DNA from 2 places in the Solwaraspora sp. WMMA2101 genome. Region 2 is predicted to be linked to the other one. Evidence: riboswitches for the same ligand, from Rfam matches in the RefSeq annotation. Region 2 holds a riboswitch; the other holds the start of a gene.

Region 1 (8,527 bases), 600 kb from region 2:
GATGGCGGTGATCTGCTGGATCGACCCCTCGGCCCGGGTGATCTGCTCGCGGACCGCCGCCGTCCACAGCCCGGCTGCCTTCAGCCGTCCCACCAGGGCAGTGTTGACCTGCAGAAACTCCCCGGACAAGGTTTCGCGTTTGAACAGGTTGGACACCTGTGGCTCGATGCACTCGTAGCAGCCGGCGATCGAGGCGATGGTCGCCGTCGGGGCGATCGCCACCAGCAGCGAGTTGCGCAGTCCGTGCTCGGCGACCCGCACCCGCAGCGCCGCCCAGCGCTCGGTCTGGGTCGGCTCGGCGCCCCACAGGTCGGGGTGCAGTTGCCCGCGCGCCACCCGGGTCTGCGGGTACGCCGGGTGCGGCCCGTACTGTTGCGCCAACCCGGCGGAGGTCTCCAGTGCGGTCAGGTAGATCTCCTCGGCGATCCGGGTGGACAGCTCCCGGGCGGGCGCTGAGTCGAACGGCAGGCCGAGGGCGAAGAACACGTCCTGCAGCCCCATCATGCCCAGCCCGATCGGGCGCCAGCGCGGGTTGGACGCCGCGGCCTGCGTACTCGGGTAGTAGTTGATGTCGATGACCCGGTCGAGGAAGGCCACGGCGGTGCGGACCGTGTCGCGCAGCCGTGCCCAGTCCACGTCGGCGGCCGTGGCCCCGGCCGCAGTCGAGGTCGCAGCTGCGGTCAGGTGGGCACCGAGGTTGATCGAGCCCAGGTTGCACACGGCGGTCTCGGTGTCCGAGGAGACCTCGACGATCTCGGTGCACAGGTTGGACAGGTGCACCACGTTGCCCGGTTCCCCGGTCTGGTTGCACAGCAGGTTGGACCGGTCCTTGAAGGTCATCCAGCCGTTGCCGGTCTGTGCCAGGGTGCGCATCATCCGTCCGTACAGGTCGCGGGCGGGAACCTGGCGCACGGCGAGCCCGGCGGCCTCGGCGGCCCGGTACGCGGTGTCGAACTCGGCGCCGTACAGGTCGGGCAACTGCGGTACGTCGGCCGGGTTGAACAGCGACCACGTCGCGTCGGCGTCGACCCGGCGCATGAACTCGTCGCAGATCCAGTTGGCCAGGTTGAGGTTGTGGGTGCGCCGGGCGTCCTCGCCGGTGTTGTCCCGCAGCTCCAGGAACTCCTCGATGTCGGCGTGCCACGGCTCCAGGTAGACGCAGGCCGCGCCCTTGCGTCGGCCGCCCTGGTTGACGGCGGCCACCGAGGCGTCCAGCGTCCGCAGCCACGGCACGATCCCGTTGGACAGCCCGTTGGTGCCCTTGATCAGCGCACCCCGCGAGCGGACCCGTGACCAGGAGATGCCGATGCCGCCGGCGTACTTGGACAGCTTCGCCACCTGCGCGTACCGGTCGTAGATCGAGTCCAGTTCGTCGCGGGGCGAGTCGACCAGGAAGCACGACGACATCTGGGTGTGCCGGGTGCCGGAGTTGAACAGGGTCGGTGAGCTCGGCAGGTACGCCAGCGACGACATCAGCCGGTAGAAGTCGACCGCTTCGGTCGGGGTGTCGGACAGTCCGCAGGCCACCCGCAGCAGCCAGTACTGCGGTGTCTCGACCACCTGTCGGTTGGTGGGGTGGCGCAGCAGGTAGCGGTCGTAGACGGTCCGCAGCCCGAAGTACTCGAACCGGCGGTCGGCGGCCGGGTCGGTGGCGGCGTCGAGGTCGGCGGCGTGCTCGGCGACGAACCGGGCCGTCTCGTCACCGACGAGTCCGTGGGTGTGCCCGAGTCGGATCGCCTGGCTGAACGAGCCGATGCCCTGCCGGCGGACCTCGGTGCCGATCTGGTCGGCGAGCAGCCGGGCGGCCAGGCGGGAGTACTGCGGGTCCTCGCCGATCAGGTCGGCTGCGGTCTGGATCAGCAGCCGGGTCAACTCGGCGGTGGTGATGCCGTCGTAGAGACCGCTGAGCGTCCTGGCCGCGACCCGCCCCGGGTCGACGTCGGCGAGGCCGTCGGCGTGGCGCCGTACCGCGTCGCGCAGCCGGTCGGGGTCGACCGGCGTGGCGGTCCCCGCTCGGTCGCGGATTCGGGTCGGCTGCTGACCGGGCGTGGCCGCCGGTGCGGTAGCGGCGGGATGTGTGACGACGGTCACCTGTGGTGCCTCCTGGCATCGCCTCGTGGGAGGCCGAGCGGGCAGGCAGACAGGCGCGAACGCGCGATGGCCAACGCGTCGCAGCCGTCGGCCGTCCCGCGCGGCGATCGGACCACCGGGTACGCGTTCGGCGTATCCGGCACAACGGCAGGTCTTCGGACTTGTGGGCCGGACCGGACATGCCGGTCACCTACTGGCCGTCACTTCCCAGGCCGGGGTGGCCCAGTGTGCTCGACGGCGGTCGTTCCCACTCACCGCTGCGGGGCAGTCCCGGATTCGCGCCGGGTTCCCTGTTGCCTCGGCCGGGCTGGCTGCCCGGCCGAACCAGTTGCGTCCGGGACTATATCTGGTGGGTGGCTTCGCGGTAGGCACCTACATGTCGTGTCGGGGTGTCGCGTATTTCACTTGGCACTCCGGGTTGTCGCCGACAGCTTCCCGATATATCGTGAACGTATCAACGATCCTTCAGTGGAGGTTTACATGAGACGCGACAGATCACGGGGTGGCCCAGGGGCCTTCCTGCGCGGCGCCGGGTTCCCACCCTTCGGGCCCGGCTTCGGTGGACCCGGCGGACCGGGCGGGCCATTCGGGCCCGGCGGCCCGTTCGGTGGCCGGGGCATGGGCGGCGGTGGCCGAGGTGGCGGTCGGCGGCGGCGACCCAACGTGCGGGCCGCGGTGCTGGCCCTGCTCGTCGACGGGCCGATGCACGGCTACGAGATGATCCAGGAACTGGACTCCCGCACCGGGGGCGCCTGGCGCCCCAGCCCCGGCTCCATCTATCCCACCCTGCAACTACTCGAGGACGAGGGCCTGATCGTCGGCACTGCCGAAGGCGCCGGCGGCGGACGCAAGCGCTACGCGCTCACCGACGCCGGTCGGCCCGAGGCCGAGCAGGCGGCGCAGGCCGCCCCGTGGACCGAGCTCGCCCCGGAGACCGTCGACAGCTGGCACGATGTGCGCGAGTCCGGGATGCAGACGATGCAGGTGCTGCGGCACGTGCTGATGAACGGCAACGCGGAGCAGCGCGAGCGGGCGGTCCGGGTGCTCGACGAGACCCGCCGCAAGCTCTACGGCATCCTCGCCGAAACCGACGACGCCGGCCCGGGTCGGTCTCAAGACGGTTGAGGTGGTGGTGTCGATCCGGCCGGTCGCCGATCGTCGTTACCGCAGATGGCGACGTACGCCTCAGCGAGGAGAACCATGAAGTACATGCTGCTGTTCGTCAGCGCGCCCACCGACGCCCCCGAGCCGACCGTGCCGCAGTGCACGGTCGAGGACTGGATGGCGTACGACAAGGAGATGAAGGACGCCGGGATCTGGGTCAGCGGCCACGCCCTGGCCGACCTGACCACCTGCACGTCGGTGAAGGTCGACCCCGACGGGCAACGGGTCGTCACCGACGGGCCGTTCGCCGAAGCCCGCGAGGTGCTCGGCGGGTACGACATCATCGACGTGCCGGACCTCGACGTCGCCCTGGACTGGGCGGCCCGCTCGCCCGGTGCCCGCGACGGCGGGTCCGTGCAGGTGCGGCCGGTCGCCGACTTCGGGATGTGAGCGCGGATGGTCACCGACGGGCGGCGGGAGCACCATGGCGACGAGGAAGCCGTCGCCGCGGTGCGGACCTCGGTGGAGGCCGTGTTCCGGGAGGAGCACGGCCGGCTGCTCGCCACCCTGGTACGCCGCTTCGGTGACCTGCACCTGGCCGAGGAGGTCGCCGCCGAGGCAGTCGAGGCGGCCCTGCGGCACTGGCCGGTCTCCGGCGTACCGACCCGACCCGGCGCCTGGCTGCTGACCACCGCCCGGCGCCGGGCGGTCGACCGGATCCGGCGCGACCGCAACCTGGCACTACGGCTGGCCGTCCTGCAGGCCGAGGCGGACCGGGCCGATCCGGCGCCGGCGGCCGACGGCGACCAGGAGTTGCCAGACGACCGCCTGGCGCTCTTCTTCACCTGCGCCCACCCGGCGCTGACCGCGCAGGACCGGGTGGCGCTGACCCTGCGCTGCCTGGCCGGGCTGACCACCGCCGAGGTGGCCCGGGCCTTCCTGGTGCCGGAGGCGACCATGGCCCAGCGGATCGTCCGGACGAAACGGAAGATCCGCGACGCCCGTATCCCGTTCCGGGTTCCCGGCGTCGACGAGCTGCCGCAGCGCCTTCCCGGCGTCCTGCAGGCGGTGTACTCGATCTTCACCGAGGGGTACGCGGCCAGTTCCGGCCCGGACCTGCAACGACTGGACCTGGCCGAGGAGGCCATCCGGCTGGCCCGCATCCTGCGGCGGCTGCTGCCCGCGCAACGGGAGGTGGCCGGACTGCTGGCGTTGCTGCTGCTGGTGCACGCCCGCCGGCACGCCCGGACCGGCCCGGACGGGGCCGTCGTCCTGCTCGACGAGCAGGACCGCGACCGGTGGGACCGACCGATGATCGACGAAGGGTGTGCCCTGGCCCGGGTGGCGTTGACCGGCGGCCCACCCGGTCCGTACGGGTTGCAGGCCGCGATCGCCGCCCTGCACGACGAGGCACCCGACCTCGCCGGCACCGACTGGCCGCAGATCGTCGCCCTCTACGACGTACTGATGCGGGTCGCGCCCTCGCCGGTGGTGGCGTTGAACCGGGCGGTGGCGGTCGCCATGCGCGACGGCCCGGCCGCCGGCCTGGTGCTGCTCGACGAGCTCGTCGGGGATCCGAGGCTGCGCACCTACCACCTCTATCCGGCGTCGCGGGCCGACCTGCTGCACCGGCTCGGCCGGCACGCCGACGCGGCGGGCGCCTACCGGCAGGCGTTGCAGCTGGCCGGCAGCGAACCGGACCGCGACCATCTGCGCCGCCGGCTCGCCGCCGTCGAGGCCATGGCCGCCGAGACCGGCTGATCTCCCGTTCGTTAGAGATCCGACTTTTTGCTCCCAAGCATAGATCCAGCTAGAAGTCGAGGTAGACGCAGTCGTTGACACTGCCGACCTTGATAAGTCAGACTTTTGGCGGGAGGTCGACATGAGTGAGCTGCGACGGCTGGCGGTCATCAACTCCGACGCGAAGCGGGCCCCGGTGCTGCCCGATCCACCCGGCCTCGTCACCGAACTCGTCGATCCACGGCTGCGCCGGTTCGCCCGTACCCCGTACGAGCACCTGCTCACCGAGGTCGGCACGGTCGACGTCGCCGAGGCTGCGATCGCCGCCGGCTGCGACGCCGTCTACATCGACACGTTCGGCGACTACGGCGTGGACCGGCTGCGCGCCGCCACTTCGGTGCCGATCGTCGGTGCCGGCGAGGCGTCCCTGGCCTGGGCGGCCCGGCTCGGTCGGCGGTTCAGCATCGTCACCGTCTGGCCCGCCTCGATGGACTACCTCTACGCCGAGCGGCTGAGCAGGTGCGCCGGTGGTGCCCTCGCCGCCGGGGTGCACTACCTGTCCGACGAGACGGAACTGGACCGGGTCGGCACCGACGCCGGGGTCAAGGCACGGATGGCCCGGGGCGAGACCGTCGTCGTCGACGCCATCTCCGCCGCGTGCCTGCGGGCCGCCGACCGGGACGGCACCGACCTGATCTTCTTCGGCTGCACCTGCATGACCCCGGTGACCGCCGAGGTGGCCGGCCGGGTCGGCATCGAGATCGTCGACCCGTCGGTCGTCGGACTGGCAGCCGGGCACGCCGCGGCCCTCGCCGCGACCCGACCGGTGCCGCCGACCGGCCGGCTCGGCGCGGTCAGCGCGCTGGTCGACGCCTACCTGGGTGTCGCGGTGCAGCCGGGCTCGAATTGCACCGTCGACGACGACGGCTGCGAGGTCTGCGCGGTGACCCTGGGCACGTCGTCGTGACCCCGCTGTGTCGACGGGTCGGCATCGGCCTGCCGGTGATCGCCTTCAGCCACTGCCGCGACGTGGTGGCGGCGGTCAGCCGGGGCGGTGGGCTCGGGGTGCTCGGCGCGGCCTCGATGTCCCCGGACGACCTCGAGCAGGATCTCGCCTGGCTCGACCGCGAGTGCGGACGTTCCCCGTACGGTGTCGACCTGCTCTTTCCCGCCAGGTCCGCCGGTGACGACCCGACCGACCTGCTCGCCCAGATCCCGGCCGGGCACCAGGACTTCGTTGCCGGGTTGCGGACCCGACTCGGTATTCCGCTGCGCCGCAGTGAACCTGGCCGGACCCGGCTCGGCGGGATGCCGACCGAGATCGACCACCTGATGACCCATGCGAACGCGTACGCGCTGTGGGAGGTCGTACGGGCCCACCCGGTGCGGCTGGTGGCCAGCGCGCTCGGGCCGCCGCCCGCCCCGGTGCGGGCCGCCGCGACGAAACTCGACATGCTGGTCGCCGGCCTGGTCGGCGACCCACGACACGTACGGCACCAACTGGCCGCCGGCGTCGACGTGATCGTCGCCCAGGGCTACGAGGCGGCCGGGCACACCGGAGAGATCACCTCGATGGTGCTGGTGCCGCAGGTGGTGGCCGCCGCCGGTGAGGTGCCGGTCGTCGCCGCCGGCGGCATCGCCACCGGCCGCCAGGTGGTCGCCGCGCTGGCACTGGGCGCCCAGGCGGTGTGGACGGGATCGATCTGGCTCGCCACCGCCGAGAGCGACCTCGACCCGGTCGTCAAGGACAAGATCGTGACGGCGGCGGCCACCGACACCGCGAAGACGACGTCGTACACCGGCAAGCCGACCCGGCAGCTGAGCACCGCGTGGACCCGGGCCTGGCGGCAACCGGACGCCCCGGCGCCACTGGCCTCCCCAGTGCAGCAACTGCTGGCCCGCGACGCCGTGGTCAGCTCGTTCGAGCACCAGGTCACGCCGGTGATGGGTTCGGCGGCGGGTCAGGCGGTCGGCCTGGTGGACCGGGTGCGTTCCGTCGCCAGTGTGCTGGACGACCTGCGGACCGGCATGGCCGACGCGGTCGGCGACCTCACCGCCCTGGCCGACGACGATGCCAGCGACGACCCCGCTCGCGCCAGCGACTGACGGGCCGGGGCTCAGCGCCGTGCGCGCCGGCGTCGGCCGTGGACCGTGGCGGCGACCAGCGTGTACGCGCAGAGCAGGGCGATGACGCCGGTCGCGACGGTCAGCACCGCCGGCAGCGAGGCGCCGGTCAACGCGACGCCACTGAGCAGTGAGCTGCCGCCGAGCGTGGCGAAGGCGGCCACCATCCACGCCGCGAAGATCTCCGCCCGCCGGTGGATCGGTGCCGACTCGCCGATCAGCCTGGTGGCGCCGAGCAGCGTCAGCCCGCCACCGAAGCCGATCAGTACGGCCCCGGTGACGGTGACGGCCGGGCTGCCCAGGTGCAGGGCGAGCGCGGTGGCCCCCGCGCCGGCGGTGATCGCCACGACGCCGAAGCAGAGCGACCGGGTCGCGTCGAGCCGGTTCAGCAGCACCTGGGACAGCAGGGTCATGCCGATCAGCAGGGTGAGCAGTCCGCCGGCGCCACCGGCGGCGGTGACGCCGGCGCCTTCGGCGAGGATCCGGGAGCCGAAGGTTCCGAACAGCGCCATGCAGCCGTTGAGGGTCATCAGCGAGCAGGCGGCGATGCTGAACGGCAGCAGGATGTCGCGGGGGACCCGGACCGCGCGGACCAGTCGGACCCGCTGCGTCGTCCGGCGGTCGGGCGGCGTGCGGACCAGCAGGGTCAGCGGCACCAGGGCGGCCGCGCCGATGACGACGAACGGCAGCACCAGCGGGTACCGGGTGTGGTCGGCGAGCAGCCCGGACATCAGCGGTGCGAGCCCCATGCCGAGAGTGGTGCAGACCGAATGGGTCAGGGTGCCCGCCCGGGTGCCCCGAGGGTGGAAGTCCAACAGCGCGGCGGCGGTGGTGGCGCTGACCATGCCGGTCGCCATCCCCTGCACGATCCGCCCGGCGACCAGCGCCGGCAGCGACGTCGCGGTGGCGGTCACCAGGCACGCCGCCAGCACCAGTGCGACGCCGCCGAACATCGCCGCCCGCCGGCCGATCAGGTCGGACAGGCCGCCGAGCAGCGTGACGACCAGGATCACCCCGACGGGATAGCCGGCGAACGCCACGGCGACCTGCGCCGGGGTCAGCGCCCAGCGGTCGGCGTAGATCGCGAACAGCGGCGAGGCGGCGAAGCTGCCCAGTACGGCGACGAGGATCAGCGCGCCGGAGGCGGCGGCCATCCGCGCCGATGGCGGGTACGCCGATCCGGTCGTCGGCGCTCGCCGGTCGCCGATGACCGGGCTGTCGGTCGCGTCGCCGCGCCGTAAGGGTTCCTCCAGCGGAGAGGTCGACACCGGCCACCGCCTTCCGGGCAAAAGTCTGATGAATAGGGATGGCGGCTGTCAAGGTCTTGCCAGACCGGGTCTCCCGCCGGCAGAGTGTGGTCAGGAAGTGCCTCTTTGCTGGCAGTTCCCGGTTTACCAAGTGGAAACAGAGCCGGCTCCGGACGCTGGTCGCCGATATCGTTCCGCTTAACGTCAGACATATTAGTTTG
Region 2 (8,527 bases):
TGCCGCTCGCCACCGGCCGCCAGCCGCCACCCCCGCCGCCGACCAGCTGGTCAGCTCGTCGAGTGCGACCTTGACCCGTTTGCGTGCCAATCCCAGCTCGTGAGCGAGTTCCTCGTCGTCGCGTGCGCCGAACATGGTCAGCGCCCGGAAGACGAGGTCGGCGTCGGGCGACACGCCCCACCTGGTCAGCTGTGGAACCGCCGTCGCGTCGTGTGTCGTGATGGTCCGCGTTCCCCGTGTCACAGACATCAGCTCAACACAGCCATGCGGTCGTGGAGAAGCCCACGGCTCGGGGCGGTTGCACAATCATGCAACCAGTTCGGGACGGAACTTGCCGCAACCGCCCGGGACGGACGACCGTCGTGCAGGCAGGTGAACGTTCGGGGGCGTTGCTTGCCAGCCGCGACCACTCGGCTGGCAGGCAACGGCGACGGCGGCAGGCAACGGTGGCCGGCGACGGCGCGACGTCGTCAGGACTCCGGGGTCGATCTGCCCCACCGGGGCGCGGCGAACCGCAGCCCGGTGAGCTGCCCGGACGGCGCGGCCAGCCCCGGTCCGCCGGCGGTGACCCACCGCGCGACGGCGGACACCGCCGCGTCGTCGAGCACCCCGCCCAGCCAGACCGGCCGGGCCCCCAGCAGACGCGCCAGTGGTGCCGGCTGGACCACGACCACGTTGGACCGGTCGCAGGCGTTGAGACACTCTGACACCTGCACCGGTCCGGCTGTGCGCAGAACGTCGAGCTGGCGGTCATGGTCCACGTCGGGGTGCTTGCGGCGGGTGCCGCAGCAGCATCCCCGGCAGACCGTCACCCGGGCCGACTGCCCCAGTGGGCCACGCCCCGCGTCGGCGTGCGTCGTCACGCGACGTCGGCGGTGACCGGCCGCCGGTGGCCGGCGCGGGCGGGGGTGAGCAGCAGCCCGAACACCACCCCGAGGACCGTCCACATCATGGCGAGCTGTGCCAGTGACGCCAGGCGGAACTCCCACAGCAGCGCCGCCGGGATGTCGCCCGGCACCTCGACGCCGGTGGCCGGCCAGAGCGTCAGCAGCAGCGTGTACCCGACGACGGCGACGACCGTCGCGACCACGGCCCGGTACGGCGCGGGCCGCGACCAGGCGGCCAGCCGCCGGTGCACCAGCAGAGCCAGCCAGGTGACCGCCGCCGCCGCGACGATGAACGACAGGTACTGGCCGGTGCGTTGGTTGACGGTGTCGGGGTCACCGACGCCGGGCGGGTTCGCCGGGAAACGGATGGCCGGCAGCAACGCCACCACGACGAAGCCGAGCCCGGCCAGCAGCCCGACCCGGCGGAAGTCGTCGCGGCCGGGCAGCAGGTGCCGGGTCGCGCCGAAGACCACGGCGACGATCACCGCCAGGCAGACCGCGACCGCGACGGTCGCGACGAGTCCACCGAGGACCTGCACGCCCCGGCTGACCAGTTCCTCCTCGTGGCCGTGCCCGCCGCCCGGCGCGGCCCGGCCCTCCTCGACGACCAGCGCCGATTCGATCCGGGGTTCGACGATCAGCAGGGCCGCCGCCGCGCCGGCCACCCCGGCGGCGAGCCCGGCGAGCAGACCACGACGCAGTACGGTGCCGAACGGGTGACCGCTCATGTGAGCCGACCCCCGATCAGTGGCACGGGACGCCGAGGGCGTGCCGGCCGTCGTGGGTGAACTCGTGCACGAACTCGGCGGCGCCGGCCAGCACCAGCCCGTTGTCCTGCGCGACCAGGTAGATGACGACCGCCGCGACGGCGGCCAGCAGCCAGCCGGCCAGCGGTACGCGGATGGCGGGGGTGGTGGCCTCGCCGCCGACAGAAGGTGCAGTCATGCCAGGGAATCCTCTCGTCCATGCCTCGTGGCGATGCGGTGCGTGCCACGGCCGGTCTCCTGGCTCCCGGATCGTCGCGGCCGTCCCGCCTTCCCAAGCCGTCTTCGTCGGCCCAGTGGCGTGGTGGAACGGACACTCCCCGGTCACAGTGGCGAGGACCACGCCGGAATCACACCGGCTTCCCGAACACCGTGGCCCGCGCAGCGTACCGCCGGTCCGCCCGGCCGGACAATGCCCACCGTCACGACCAGCGCAGGGACCGGGGCCACATTGACGGTGACCCGAGTGGTGGGGGAGCATGGCCGGCACGAGCGGTACGCGGAGGAACCCGGTGCGAATCCGGGGCGGTCCCGCCACTGTGACCGGGGAGTCACGTCCCCATGAGACAGCCACTGCCACGACGGCGGGAAGGCTCGGGACGTGATGTCGATCCGGCAGCCAGGAGACTCCGGCCGCTCCCTGGTCCACCGGCACGCGGGCGTGGACACCCGCGGAAGGGATTCACCATGCGCACCTGTTGGTGCCCGGCATGACGCCGTACCCGTTCTCCGCCATCGTGGGCCTGCCCGAGTTGCGGCAGGCGCTGGTGCTCGCGGCGGTGCACCCCGGCATCGGCGGGGTGCTGATCCGTGGCGAGAAGGGTACCGCGAAGTCGACGATGGTCCGGGCCCTGGCCAGCCTGCTGCCACCGGTCGACCGGGTCGCCGGTTGCCGGTTCGGCTGCGACCCGGCGGCCACCGACCCGGCCTGCCCCGATGGTCCGCACACTGGGCCGATCACCGCCCGGGGCGGGCCGGCCGCGCTGGTCGAGTTGCCGGTCGGTGCCACCGAGGACCGGGTGGTCGGGACGTTGGACATCCAGCGGGTGCTCAGCGCCGGGGCGAAGGCGTACGAGCCGGGGCTGCTCGCCGCCGCGCACCGGGGCCTGCTCTACGTCGACGAGGTCAACCTGCTGCCGGACCACCTGGTCGATCTGCTGCTGGACGCGGCGGCGATGGGCCGCGCACACGTCGAACGCGACGGGGTGTCGGTCAGCCACGCCGCCCGGTTCCTGCTGGTCGGCACGATGAACCCGGAGGAGGGGGAGCCGCGCCCGCAGCTGTTGGACCGTTTCGGGTTGGTCGTGTCGGTGACCGCGCCGACCGAGGTGGCCGACCGGGCCGAGGTGGTCCGCCGCCGGCTGGCCTACGAGGCCGACCCAGCGGCCTTCGCGGCCCGCTGGCGGTCCGCCGACGACGACCTCGCACAGCGGGTACGCGTGGCGCGGGCCGCCCTGCCGGCGGTGACCCTGCCGGACGCGGAGATCGACCGGATCGCCCGGATCTGTCTGGCGTACCAGGTGGACGGGCTGCGGGCGGACATCGTGATGGCCCGTGCCGCCGTGGCCCTGGCCGCCTGGCGTGACCTGCCGGCGGTCACCGCCGCCGAGGTCACCGACGCCGCCCGGCTGGCCCTGCCGCACCGGCGGCGACGGGATCCGCTGGATCCGCCCGGTGCCGACGCGCAGCGTCTCGACGAGGTGTTGCGTGACGAGTGTCCCGACGACGATCCGGACCCCGCACCGCCGCCCCCGGGACGCCCCGCGCCGCCGGACGGTACGCCGCCGACCAGCGCGGACGGACCCCCACCGCAGGCGGCCGACGGCGGCGGCGACGGCCGTGACGGTGAAGGCCACGACGGCCAGGAGGGTGCCCGCCGCGACGGCCGCGAAGGTCAGAGCCGTGCCGGCCAGGAGGGTGCCGACCGCGACGACGACGGCACAGCCGGATCGGCGACCGCCCCGGCGGCGGCCGGTCCGGCGTACCGGCCCCGGACGCTGCGGCTGCCCGGACTCGGCGACGGCGGCACGCCCGGCCGGCGGTCGGCCGCCCACGCGGACCGGGGCCGGGTGGTCGGCGCCACGACGCCGACCGGGCGGGTGTCGGCCCTGCACCTACCGGCCACGGTGCGCGCCACCGCGTCGCGTGGTGGCCGGCGGATCGTCCCCGCCGATCTGCGTCAGGCCCGTTTCGTCGGCAAGGAAGCGAATCTGATCCTGTTCGTGGTCGACGCCTCGGGTTCGATGGCGGCCCGGCACCGGATGGCCGTGGTCAAGACCGCTGTGCTGTCGCTGCTGCGCGACGCGTACCACCGGCGCGACCGGGTCGGCATGATCACCTTCCGGGGTGCCGGTGCCGACGTGGTACTGCCGCCGACCAGCAGCCACGAGGTCGCTGTCACCCGGTTGGCGCAGCTGCGCACCGGGGGGCGTACCCCCATTGCCGCCGGATTGCGCGCCGCCGCGACCACCGTCGCCGCCGAGCGCCGTCGGGATCCGCGTCGCCGGCCGCTGGTTCTGCTGGTCACCGACGGGCGGGCGACTGCCGGCCCGGATCCGACGACGCTGGCGCCGTTGCTCGCCGGCACCCCGATGGTGGTGCTCGACTGCGAGGCCGGCCCGGTGCGGCTCGGTCTGGCCCGCCGGCTCGCTGCCGGCTTCACCGCGCAGTGGCTGCCGCTGGCCGCGCTGTCGGCGGCGGGTTCACAGGTCCACGACCGGCGGAGGGCTGCCTGATGCCACAGGGTAAACCGGAACATGTCCCCGACGACGGGCTGACCACCCGGGCCCGGCGTCGTCAGCCGGTGCTCGCCGTGCACACCGGGCCGGGTAAGGGCAAGTCGACGGCGGCGTTCGGCATGGCGTTGCGGGCCTGGTCGGCCGGCTGGCCGGTGGTGGTCTACCAGTTCGTCAAGTCTCCGAAGTGGAAGGTTGGCGAGGAGGCGGCCCTGCGTACCCTCGGTGCCTCGGGCCAGGGAGCGCCGGTGACCTGGCACAAGATGGGGGAGGGCTGGTCCTGGATCCAGCGCCCCGGCACCGAACGCGACCACGCCGCCGAGGCCGCCGAAGGCTGGGCGCAGATCCGGCGGGATCTGGCCGCCGAGGCGTACCGGTTCTACGTGCTGGACGAGTTCACCTATCCGATCACCTGGGGGTGGATCGACGTCGCCGAGGTGGTGTCCGTGCTGCGGCAGCGGCCGGGCAGCCAGCATGTGGTGATCACCGGCCGTAACGCCGCGCCGGAGCTGATCGACCTCGCCGACCTGGTCACCGAGATGACCAAGGTCAAACATCCGATGGACGCCGGGCGCAAGGGCCAGCAGGGCATCGAGTGGTAGCCGTACCCCGGCTGGTGATCGCCGCCCCCGGTTCCGGCCACGGCAAGACCACGGTGGCCACCGGCCTGCTCGCCGCCTTCGCCGCCCGCGGCCTCCGGGTAGCCGGGTTCAAGGTCGGCCCGGACTACATCGATCCCGGCTACCACGCGCTCGCCTCCGGTCGGCCGGGCCGCAACCTGGACCCGGTCCTGGTCGGCGAGGACCTCGTCGCGCCGCTGTTTGCCCACGGCGCCACCGGCGTCGACCTGGCCGTGGTCGAGGGTGTGATGGGTCTCTACGACGGCCGGGTGGGCGCCGGCGACCTCGGCTCCACGGCGCACGTCGCGGCGCTGCTGGCCGCGCCCGTACTGCTGGTCGTCGACGCGGCCGGGCAGAGCCGTTCGGTGGCCGCCCTGGTGCACGGCTTCCGGTCGTTCGGCCAGGTCCACATCGCCGGGGTGATCCTCAACCGGGTCGGTTCCGACCGGCACGAGCAGGTCCTGCGGGACGCCTGTGAGGAGGTCGGTACCCCGGTGCTCGGCGTGCTGCGCCGGCAGCCGTCGGTCGACACCCCGTCGCGGCACCTGGGTCTGGTGCCGGCGGTCGAACGTACCGTCGAGGCGCGCGCCTCGGTCGCCGCGTTGGCGACGCTGGTCGCCGCGTCGGTGGACCTGGACGCCGTGGCGGCGGTGGCGCGCCGCGCACCCGCGCTGGCGGCCGACGCCTGGTCACCGGCGGCGGCGGTCCGCGCCGTCGCCCCCGGTCTCGACGCCGACGCCGGATCGGTGGCCGCCGGGCGGTGCGCGCCGACCGACCGCCGACCGGTCGTGGCGGTCGCCGCCGGCCCGGCGTTCAGTTTCGGCTACCCGGAGACCGTGGAGCTGTTGACGGCGGCCGGCGCCGAGGTGCGTACCGTCGATCCGGTCCGCGACGAGCGACTGCCCGCCGGCACGGCGGCGCTGGTCGTCGGCGGCGGCTTCCCCGAGGTGTACGCCGGTGAGCTGACCGCCAACGCCGGGTTGCGCTCCCAGGTGGCGGCGGTCGCCGCCACCGGAGCGCCGGTCGTCGCCGAATGTGCCGGCCTGCTGTGGCTGTGCCGCACCCTCGACGGTGCTCCGATGTGCGGGGTGCTGCCGGCGGACGCCCGGATGACGCCCCGGTTGACCCTCGGCTACCGCGACGCGGTGGCGTTGACCGACAGCGTGGCGGTGCCGGTCGGCAGCCGGCTGACCGGGCATGAGTTCCACCGTACCGAGGTGTCGCCGCGCGCTGGCGTGGCGGCGGCGTGGGGGTGGCGTGGTGGCGCGCCGGAGGGTTTCGTCACCGCCGGGGTGCACGCGTCGTACCTGCATCTGCACTGGGCCGCGCGGCCGCAGATCGCGGCCCGGCTGGTCGCCGCCGCGCGCCGGCGGTGACCGCTGCTCCGCGCCGTGCCCGTCCGCTCGCCGGTCAGTCGCGCGGTAGGCTGGCGACGACCATGGCGACGAGCCGGTCGTAGGTCTGCTCCAGGTCCTCCGGCAGGCCGAAGCCGCCGGCGACCTCCAGCGCGACGAAGCCGTGCACGGTCGCCCGCAGGCAGCGGGTGGCGTGGACCGTCGTGGCAGGGTCCAGCCCGTAGCCGCGCAGTACGGCGAGGAACACTTCCAGCAGCCGGGTGCCGGCGGCTGCCGTGGCCGGCTGGCTCAGCGGGTCGGCGGGCATCGCCGCCCAGCGGGCCGGGTGCCGGCGGACGTAGCCGCGGCTGGCGCGCATCAGTGCGGCGACGGCGGCGTCGCGACTCAGCCCGAGGGTGTGCCGGGTGAGTTCGTCGGCGACCTCGTCGAGCACCCGTACGGCGACGAGGGCGCGCAGTTCGGTGAGCCCGCCGCCGACGTGCTTGTAGAGCGACGGGGCGGCGACACCGACCCGGCCGGCGAGTGCGCTGAGCGTCAGCGCGTCGACGCCGTGTTCGTCGATGAGGGCGATCGCGGCGTCCACCAGAGCGTCCGGGGTGAGGCCGACCCTAGGCACGCCGGCCGCCGGGACGAGGTGTCGAACTACCAGTCATAGCCTGAAAGCTAATTGCGTTAGCTGTCGGTGTCAACGCGGGGTCCCGCGACGCCGCCGGGTCAGGCACGATGGAGCGCATGTGCCGAAGCATCAAGACCCTGCGTGAGCCGTACACCCCGGACGTGACCGACGCCGACATCGAGGCCGCCGCCCTGCAGTACGTACGGAAGATCTCCGGCTTCCGCCAGCCGGCCGCTCACAACGCCGAAGCGTTCGACGCGGCCGTGGCCGCCGTCGCCGCCGCCAGCCGTGACCTGCTGGAACGCCTGGTGGTGCGGGCCCCGGCCAGCCGGTAGGCCCGCCGTCGGCCGGGGCACCGCCGCCTCTGTGAGGATTCTTAAGCAAAACTTCAGTCCTGCGGTAGATCCACCCGGTGTCGCCACCCGTACCGGTCGGTGGGCTGCGCCTCGCGCAGCCGTGCGACGAGAGGAGCGGGTGCATGTACGGGTGGGACGTCAGAAGCGGACGGGCGCGCAAGGTGTTCATCGGGGTGGCGGCAGCCGCCCTGCTCGGCGGCGGACTGGCGGTCGGCACCGGGCTGGGCAACGCGGGGGAGAACTGCGACGGTCTGGACACCGCGCTGCGCAACAATCTCAGTTTCATCGCCGACCAGCGGGCCAACCCGGATGCTCTGTCCGCCGACCGGATCGCCAACCGGCAGGCCGTCGTCGACCTGATCCAGCAACGGCGGGCCGCCGCCGGCTGCACGGCCGACGTACAGGCCGACGCCCCGGTCGCGGCCCCGGCCACCCCGGCGGCGCCGCAGCCGGCGCCACCCGGCGGTACGGACACCGGTGCCGCGCCGGACACCGGGGCGCCCGGTGAGGTCGTCTGCGCCGGCTCGACGGTGACTCTGTTCAACGAGGACGCCGCCCCGGCCGCCTCCAGCGGCACCTTCCCGATCGGCACCGTCCTCAAGGTGACCAACCTCGACAACGACCGGAGCGTCACCGTCACGGTGACCAGCCCGTCGGCCAGCTGCGTGCTGCTCAACGACGCCGCCTTCGAACAGGTCCGGGAACCGGGCAAGTTCGTCATCCGGCGGGTCGTGGTCGAGCGGATCCGCTGACCCGTACCGGGTCGCGTCGCCGGCGAGAGCCGGCGGCGCGACGCCGGACGACCCACTCCGCCACCACCACGTTGATCAGCCAACCGGCAGCCATGGTGCCGGTCCGGCCCGACGCCGTCACCGGGCCGACCACAGCCAGCCAGGCCAGCTGGGTGAAGAACTGGGTGCCCGCACCCATCCCGATCGCGTAACCCCGGATCATCCAGGCCCGGTGCGCGGCGAAGTCGCGGCGCCGGACCGCGAGGAATCCGACCCCGACACACGCCGCCATCGCCACACTCACCACCACCCGGATGGCGACCAGCAGCTCGCTGTCGACCGCCGCCGGCGGCAGGAACAGGGTCAGCCACAGGCCGGTACCGGCGGTGAGCAACCCACAGACCACCAGGACCCGCCCGGCGGCCCGGTGCCAGGCCCGGCGGCGTCGCCGCAGGCCCGGCGC

Evidence for each region. Region 2 has a riboswitch for cobalamin ahead of ACN28F_RS01585 (VWA domain-containing protein). Riboswitches for the same ligand answer to the same signal wherever they lie in the genome.
Region 1: it holds a riboswitch for cobalamin, as region 2 does, so the genes downstream of both, ACN28F_RS04355 (ribonucleoside-diphosphate reductase subunit alpha) here and ACN28F_RS01585 (VWA domain-containing protein) in region 2, are expected to answer to the same signal.

The regions. Positions count from the first base shown of each region.
Region 1 is NZ_JBMHMA010000006.1:834,534-843,060, reverse strand. Features, by position in the region: gene ACN28F_RS04355 (ribonucleoside-diphosphate reductase subunit alpha) at 1-2,136, opposite strand, end outside; cobalamin riboswitch at 2,221-2,436, opposite strand; gene ACN28F_RS04350 (PadR family transcriptional regulator) at 2,572-3,216, shown strand; gene ACN28F_RS04345 (YciI family protein) at 3,292-3,645, shown strand; gene ACN28F_RS04340 (RNA polymerase sigma factor) at 3,652-4,956, shown strand; gene ACN28F_RS04335 (aspartate/glutamate racemase family protein) at 5,078-5,902, shown strand; gene ACN28F_RS04330 (NAD(P)H-dependent flavin oxidoreductase) at 5,899-7,041, shown strand; gene ACN28F_RS04325 (MFS transporter) at 7,053-8,327, opposite strand.
Region 2 is NZ_JBMHMA010000006.1:232,492-241,018, reverse strand. Features, by position in the region: gene ACN28F_RS01605 (LuxR C-terminal-related transcriptional regulator) at 1-174, opposite strand, end outside; gene ACN28F_RS01600 (hypothetical protein) at 471-812, opposite strand; gene ACN28F_RS01595 (CbtA family protein) at 860-1,615, opposite strand; gene ACN28F_RS01590 (CbtB domain-containing protein) at 1,632-1,832, opposite strand; cobalamin riboswitch at 1,865-2,041, opposite strand; cobalamin riboswitch at 2,154-2,281, shown strand; gene ACN28F_RS01585 (VWA domain-containing protein) at 2,362-4,386, shown strand; gene cobO (cob(I)yrinic acid a,c-diamide adenosyltransferase) at 4,386-4,988, shown strand; gene ACN28F_RS01575 (cobyrinate a,c-diamide synthase) at 4,982-6,382, shown strand; gene ACN28F_RS01570 (TetR/AcrR family transcriptional regulator) at 6,417-6,977, opposite strand; gene ACN28F_RS01565 (DUF2277 domain-containing protein) at 7,094-7,312, shown strand; gene ACN28F_RS01560 (hypothetical protein) at 7,456-8,085, shown strand; gene ACN28F_RS01555 (DUF2306 domain-containing protein) at 8,051-8,527, opposite strand, start outside.